2 regions of the Kitasatospora sp. NPDC057595 genome follow, and region 2 is predicted to be linked to the other one. Evidence: riboswitches for the same ligand, from Rfam matches in the RefSeq annotation. Region 2 holds a riboswitch; the other holds the start of a gene.
What was found. Region 2 has a riboswitch for cobalamin ahead of ACFU9E_RS11920 (ABC transporter substrate-binding protein). Riboswitches for the same ligand answer to the same signal wherever they lie in the genome.

Region 1 (3,396 bases), on a different contig from region 2:
GGGGTCCCCGGCCTCGCGCCGGCGGGGCGGTGGGCCGTTCCGGGGAGACGGGTCACCGTCGCACCGGTACCGATCGTCGGCGGGAGCGGGGCATCACGGTCGCGCGGATTCCGAGACGTCACGTCGAGCAGTCTTCCCCTTGCACCGGCCTTCTGTCACATCCGGTTGTCCGCGGGGGGCGGACGGGGGGCGCGGGGGCTCGACAAGATCGGGCAACAGAGGCCAAACCGGCTGGCTTGATCTCTATGGCGGGTTCATGCCACAAGGAACCCGCGCGCCGCGGAATCCACCCCGTCAGGGGGGGCGGAAGCGCGTCAGCAGAACGGCGTGAGCCAGCGGCGGAGGGTCTCGGCGTAGCGGTCCGGGTCGGTGTTCCACAGCGCGGCGTGGTCACCGCCGGGGAAGGCCTGGAGGTTGACCACGTCCGGACGGCGGTGGGCGAGGCGCTCGGCCGCGGCGAACGGGGCCACCGGGTCGTCGGGGCCGTGCAGCACCAGGGTGGGCACCCGCAGGTCGGCACCCTCCGCCAGGCGGGCGAAGTCGGCCAGATCCACGCCGGTGCGGCCCTCGGCCGCGAGCGCGCCGAGTTCGGCGGCCGCGCCCCGGAAGCCCGCCCGGGCGGCGTCCCGGCGGGCGGTGGCCGGCCAGTCCAGCACCGGCGAGTCCAGGACGAGGCTGCTGATCGAGGGGGCGAGGTCCGAGCGGGCCGCGGTGTGCAGGACCATCGTGGCGCCGAGCGACCAGCCGTAGAGGACGACCCGGCCCGCGCCGGCGTCCAGGGCGGTGCGCACCGCCGCCTCGACGTCCCGCCACTCGGTCTCGCCGAAGTGGCCGAGGCCGTCCGGGGAGGCGGGCGCGCCGGCGTCGCCGCGATAGGTGACGGCGAGCACGGGCAGGCCCAGCCGTTGCAGCTCGGGCAGGACGGGCAGGGTCTGCGCGCGGTCGGCGCCGGGGCCGTGCACCAGGACCACCCAGGTGCCGCGCTTGCCGTCCAGCCGCCAGGCGGGCATCGCGCCGAGCTCGCCCTCGACGGCGGTCTCGGCGAACGGCAGGCCGAGCGCCTGCGCCGGGTCGCCGAGGTGGACCCGGGGGGTGAAGCGGACCTCGGTGCCGGGGGTGAGGGTGCCGCGGTCGGCGCGCACCAGGCGGCGGGTGACGCCCTGCCCGTCGCGACGCAGGACCTCCTCGACGACCGCGTGGCCGTCCTCGCCCCACTCGACGGCCCAGCGGCCGGGACGCTCGCTCACGGGGGTGCGGGTGAAGGTGACCTCGCCGGCACCGAGGCCGCGGACGAGCACCGGGCCGCTGCGGGCGCGGGCCTCCTCGGCCGGGCGGACCATCCGCTCGGACGCCCGGCGGCCGATCACCAGCACGGCGGCCCCGGTGCCGACGGCGGCGGCCGCCACGGTGGCCGCGATTCCCCAACGCATACTCGCTCCCCGGTGCTCGGTGGTCTGGCTCGGCGTCCGGCCCGGTGTCCGGACCCACCCCTCAGTCCACCCGTGCGGGCGGGGGGAAGCCAGTAGGACACGGCCGTACGGGTTGTTCCGGGAGGAAAATCACACCGGCACATCGGGGGTGTCCGAGGTGTGACCAACACCCGCCACGACCTCGGTTGACTCCCGGTTCGGGCCCGTGATGGGATCCTTCAGCCAATACGGAGGCATGCAGAGGAAGCCGGTGCGAGTCCGGCGCGGTCCCGCCACTGTCACCGGGGAGCACGACCGGAACACGCCACGGCGGGCCGTCAGAAGCCGCTGGAAGGCCCGGGGTGTGCGTTCGACCCGGAAGCCAGGAGACTCTCGCCCCCGGTTCGTCGATCCAGGGCGCGGACCCTGAGTGAGGACACGCACGCGATGCTGCGCCCTGCCGTGCGCCCGCTGTGCCGGGCCGCCGCGTTCGGCGCCGGCGCCGTCGCCGGCTTCCTGGCCGACGCCCGCTTCGGCGACCCGCGCCGCGGCCACCCGGTGGCCGGCTTCGGCTCCGCCGCCGGCCGGCTGGAACGCCGGCTCTGGCGCGACCACCGCGCCGCCGGCACCGCCTTCACCGCCCTCGCCGTCGGCACCGTCGCGGCCGGCGCGCTCGCCGCCGACCGGCTGCTGGCCCACCGTCCGCTCGGCCGGGCCGCCCTCGCCGCCGCCGCGACCTGGACGGTGCTCGGCGGCACCTCGCTGACCCGGGAGGCCCGCACCATCGGCCGTTCGCTGGCGGCCGGCGACCTGACGGCGGCCCGGGAACGGCTGCCGCACCTGTGCGGACGCGACCCGAGCGCGCTGGACGGGCCGCAGCTGGCCCGCGCGGTCGTCGAGTCGGTGGCCGAGAACACCGCCGACGCCGTGGTCAACGCCCTGGTCTGGGGCGGCCTCGCGGGCACACCGGGCCTGCTGGCGTTCCGCGCGGTGAACACCCTGGACGCGATGGTCGGTCACCGTTCGCCCCGCTACGCCCGGTTCGGCTGGGCCTCGGCCCGGCTGGACGACGTGGCGGGCTGGCCGGGCGCCCGGCTGACCGCGCTGCTGACGGTGGCCGCCGCCCCCGAGCCGCGCACCGCCTGGCGGGTCTGGCGGCGCGACGGCTCGGCGCACCCCAGCCCGAACGCCGGCCAGGCCGAGTCGGCCTTCGCGGGCGCGGTGGGCGTGCGCCTCGGCGGCACGCTGCGGTACGGCGAGCGGGTGGAGCACCGCCCCGTGCTGGGCGGGGAGCTGCGCCCCGTCGGGGTGGACGACATCGAGCGGGCCTGCGTGCTCTCCCGGCGGGTGGGCGCGCTGGCCCTGGGTACGACGGTCGCCGGGCACCTGCTGCTCCGGGCGGCCCTGGACGGGATGCGGAGGGGTAGGGCATGAGCAAGGCACTGCTGGTCGCCGGGACGACCTCGGACGCCGGCAAGAGCGTGGTCACCGCGGGCATCTGCCGCTGGCTGGCCCGGCAGGGCGTCGCGGTCGCGCCGTTCAAGGCGCAGAACATGTCGCTGAACTCCTTCGTCACCGCGGACGGCGCCGAGATCGGCCGCGCGCAGGCGATGCAGGCCCAGGCGGCCCGGGTCGAGCCGGAGGCGGCGATGAACCCGGTGCTGCTCAAGCCCGGCGCCGACGGCCGCAGCCAGGTGGTGCTGCTGGGCCGTCCGGTCGCCGAGGTCGGCGCGCTGGACTACCGCGAGCGCAAGCCGGTGCTGCTGGAACGCGCCCTGGAGTGCCTGGCGGACCTGCGCGCCCGCTTCGACGTGGTGGTCTGCGAGGGCGCGGGATCGCCCGCCGAGATCAACCTGCGCGACCGCGACATCGCCAACATGGGCCTGGCCACCGCCGCCGGGCTGCCGGTCGTGGTGGTCGGCGACATCGACCGCGGCGGTGTGTTCGCGGCGATGTACGGGACGCTGGCGCTGCTGTCGGCGGAGGA
Region 2 (3,396 bases):
CAGGACCGTGACCCCGGTCAGCGCGACCGCGGTCAGGAAGACGGCGGTGGGCCACCGCACGCCGGCGACCGAGCCGAGCGTCCACTCCATGACGCCGCGCGCCGCGTTGCGGTCCCCGAGGACCAGCACGGCGAAGGAGGTGTAGGCCCCGCACATCTGTCCCACGGCGATGCCCGCCAGCACGGTCCGGGTGGTCGGCAGCGTTCGGGTGCGGGCACCGGCCAGGGCCAGCACGACCACGGCGGCGAGCAGGGCACCGGCGAACGCCGCCGTCGCCACCGCGCCGGTACCCACGGCGCCGGACACGCCGACGCCGAGGACGATCACGGTGACGGCGCCGGCGGCGGCCCCGTCCGAGATCCCGAGCAGGAAGGGATCGGCCAGGTCGTTGCCGGTCAGGGTCTGCAGCACGGCGCCGCAGACCGCGAGGCCGGCGCCGGTGGCAGCCGCTCCCAGAACCCGGGGCAGCCGCAACTGCCAGACGATCTGGTCGTCCAACAGCGTCACGTGCGGGTCGCCCAGCCCGAGACGGCGCACCACGACCTCGATCACCGTCCGGACCGGCTCGTGCTGCGAGCCCACGGCCAGACCGAGGAGCACGGTGGTCAGGAGCAGGGCTCCGGCCGCGGCCAGGACCCCCGCCGTGCGGCCGGGACCGGCGGGCCGCACGGCGGGGCGGGGTGCGGCGGTCATGAACCCTGGCGCAGTCGGCCCAGTTCCGCCGACACCCGGGCGGCGCCGTCGGCGAGCAGCACACCGGGGGTCGACTCGGAGAACGGCACCACCACGAAGGCCTTGCGCTGCACTGCGGTGAGCCTGCTGAGCACCGGGTCGCCCTGCAGGTAGTCGATCTTGGACTGGGCGGTGTCCCAGTCGGCGTCCGCGAGCACGATGGCGTCGGGATCCGCGGCGACGACCTTCTCCCAGCTCACGCTCTGCCAGCTGCCGGGCAGGTCCGCGAAGACGTTGCGGGCGCCCACGGCGTCGAGCACGAGCTGCGGTCCGCCGTGGCCGGCGCCGACGTACGGCGTCTTGGTGTCCGAGTCGAACCACAGGACCTTCAGGTTCTTGCCCGTTGCCGTCGCCGTGAACCCCGCCAGCTGGTCCTCCTGCTGCCGCTGAATCGCGGCGGCCCGTTCCGGTACGCCGAACACCTTGGCGACGTCGTTCAGTTCGCCCCACATCGCCTGCCACGTGGTCGGCGGTACCTGACTCTTGTCCGAGCAGCCGAACGGGGACAGGTAGGACGCGATGCCCTGGCCGCGCAGTTCCTCCCGGGTGCCCGCGACCTTCTCGGTGTACGCGCTGGAGTAGGAGGCGTACAGGAAGTCGGGCCGGGCGGTGAGGAGCTTCTCCTTCGTCGGGTAGTCCTTGGAGAGCACCGGGACGGAGTCGTAGGCCGCCTTCCACTTCTCCGGGACGGGGTTGTCGAGGAAGGCGGTTCCGGCCATGCGGGACTCCAGGCCGAGGGCCAGGGCCACCTCGGTGGCACCCTGGTTGAGCGTCACCAGCCGCTCGGGCGGGGCGCCGACCGTCACAGTGGTCCCGCAGTTGTCCACGCTGACCGGCGCAGCACTTCCGCCCGTCGCAGTGGACGCGACGGGCGCGGGGGCGCCCGCGCAGGCGCCGAGCACACCGGTGAACAGAACGACCGCGACCGCCCGGCCGGCACGTACCCGACCTGCGGGGCGTGCGGAACGTATGGACGCAAACGGGTACGGCAAAGTGCGGGGCACGTGTTCTCCAAAACCCTCGTGGAACATGTCGCGCCGTGGCCGGTCTCCTGGCTTCCGCATCGACGCACCGCAGCCGACCTTCCCGGGTGGCTCTTCGAGCCGTCCCAGTGGCCCTGACCGCTGGCGGAGCCGGTCAGCGAGGGCCGCGGCACTCCGCGGCAACAGTGGCGAGGGCCGCACCGGACTCAGACCGGTTTCCCGAACACCATGGCTATCGCAAACTATCAGGCGTGGCCAGACCGGTGCCGACCAGTACCTGGGATGATCGTTCGGACTCTTCGCCGACCAGCGCGGTGGCACCTCGACGTTCCTCGAGTACTCCCTCATGGTGAGCGTTTGCCTGAGTGCTGTCCTGGGTGGCGAAGCCGGACTCCTCGGCCTGCCGTCCGGCGGCGTTGCGGTAGCGGATCTTGTACTCGTCTTGTACTCGTGCGGGCACCTCGGCCACCGGCTCTCGGGGTGCTCGCACTCCTTGAAGAGGCTGCCCATGCCGCGGACGAGGTTGATGGTGGCCATGGTGTCGACTCCCGGGTGTCTTGCTACGTCGGTATCGACGTGCACCGCAAGCGGTCCCAGATCGCCGTGATCGACGAGGACGGCGCGGTGCGGGTCAACCGCAACGTCCCCAACGGCGTGGAGACGGTGCTCGCGGTGATCGGGGATCTGCCGATCGGCACCCCGGTCGCGTTCGAGGCCGCCTACGGCTGGGGCCGGCTGGTCGAACTCCTGGAGGACTACGGCACGGGAGCCGATGCGGCGGCTGATCGTACCGAGGGCGGCGATGATGTCGGCGCAGAACTGCCGGTTCTTGAAGAGCCCCAGGTCGAGCAGGGGGTGGTCGCTGCGCAGGCAGCGCCGTACGAACCAGGTGAGGGTGAGCGCGGCGAGCGCGAGGGCGGTCCAGGCGGAGGGCACGGCGAGGTGGACTCCTCGCCGAACTGCTTGATCGCCCACACCAGGGCGACCATGCCGACCGGGGAGAGCGGCGCAGAAGGGGAGCACCGAAGCCCGTACGGGGTTCCGTACGGGCTTCGGCGCGTGCCGGGGCGGTGCGGTCAGCCCGCCTGCTGGACGGGCAGCGGGCGCAGCGGGCGGTCCACCAGGTCGGTCATCCTGCTGCGATCCTCGGCGGCGACCGGGGTGAAGAGCAGCACCAGGGCGGAGGGGTCGTCCACCGGGTGGAAGGAGGAGAGCGAGAGCCGGACGGGCCCGACGCCGGCCGGCTCCACGGTGACCGTGCGGGCGGTCAGTTCGGCCACCGAGTGGCAGCCCCACCAGTGGCGCAGCTCTGGTGCGTCCTGGTCGAGCCGGCGGTACAGCTCGCCGGTGCGAGGGTCGGCGAGGGCCGGGCCGGCCTGGGCGCGGAAGTGCTGGAAGACGTTCATGGCCAGCGGCTCCCAGTCGCGCAGCACACCGCGCAGCCTGCGGTCGGCCGCCATCAGCCACATCAGGTTGCGCCGGTCGGCGGGGACGGCCTCCGGCGGGCCCCAGAGCGCGGCCCAGGCGGCGTTCCAGCCGAGCATGTCGAAGTGGCGGTCCAGCAGCACGGCCGGGCTGGCCGGCCAGGAGTCCAGCACCGGCTGGACGGCGCTGGCCAGCCGGGCGGCGGCGCCGTCCGCCGGGGCGGCCGGCTCGTGGTAGCCGGCCAGCCGCATGGCGT

Region 1: linked by a shared signal. The riboswitch ahead of ACFU9E_RS29395 (cobalamin biosynthesis protein) and the one ahead of ACFU9E_RS11920 (ABC transporter substrate-binding protein) in region 2 are both predicted to bind cobalamin.

What each region holds. Positions count from the first base shown of each region.
Region 1 is NZ_JBHVGL010000024.1:33,494-36,889, reverse strand. Features, by position in the region: gene ACFU9E_RS29400 (alpha/beta hydrolase family protein) at 315-1,430, opposite strand; cobalamin riboswitch at 1,611-1,823, shown strand; gene ACFU9E_RS29395 (cobalamin biosynthesis protein) at 1,857-2,843, shown strand; gene ACFU9E_RS29390 (cobyric acid synthase) at 2,840-3,396, shown strand, end outside.
Region 2 is NZ_JBHVGL010000006.1:53,873-57,268, reverse strand. Features, by position in the region: gene ACFU9E_RS11925 (FecCD family ABC transporter permease) at 1-693, opposite strand, end outside; gene ACFU9E_RS11920 (ABC transporter substrate-binding protein) at 690-1,538, opposite strand; cobalamin riboswitch at 1,756-1,961, opposite strand; gene ACFU9E_RS11915 (hypothetical protein) at 1,948-2,184, opposite strand; gene ACFU9E_RS11910 (helix-turn-helix transcriptional regulator) at 2,792-3,396, opposite strand, start outside.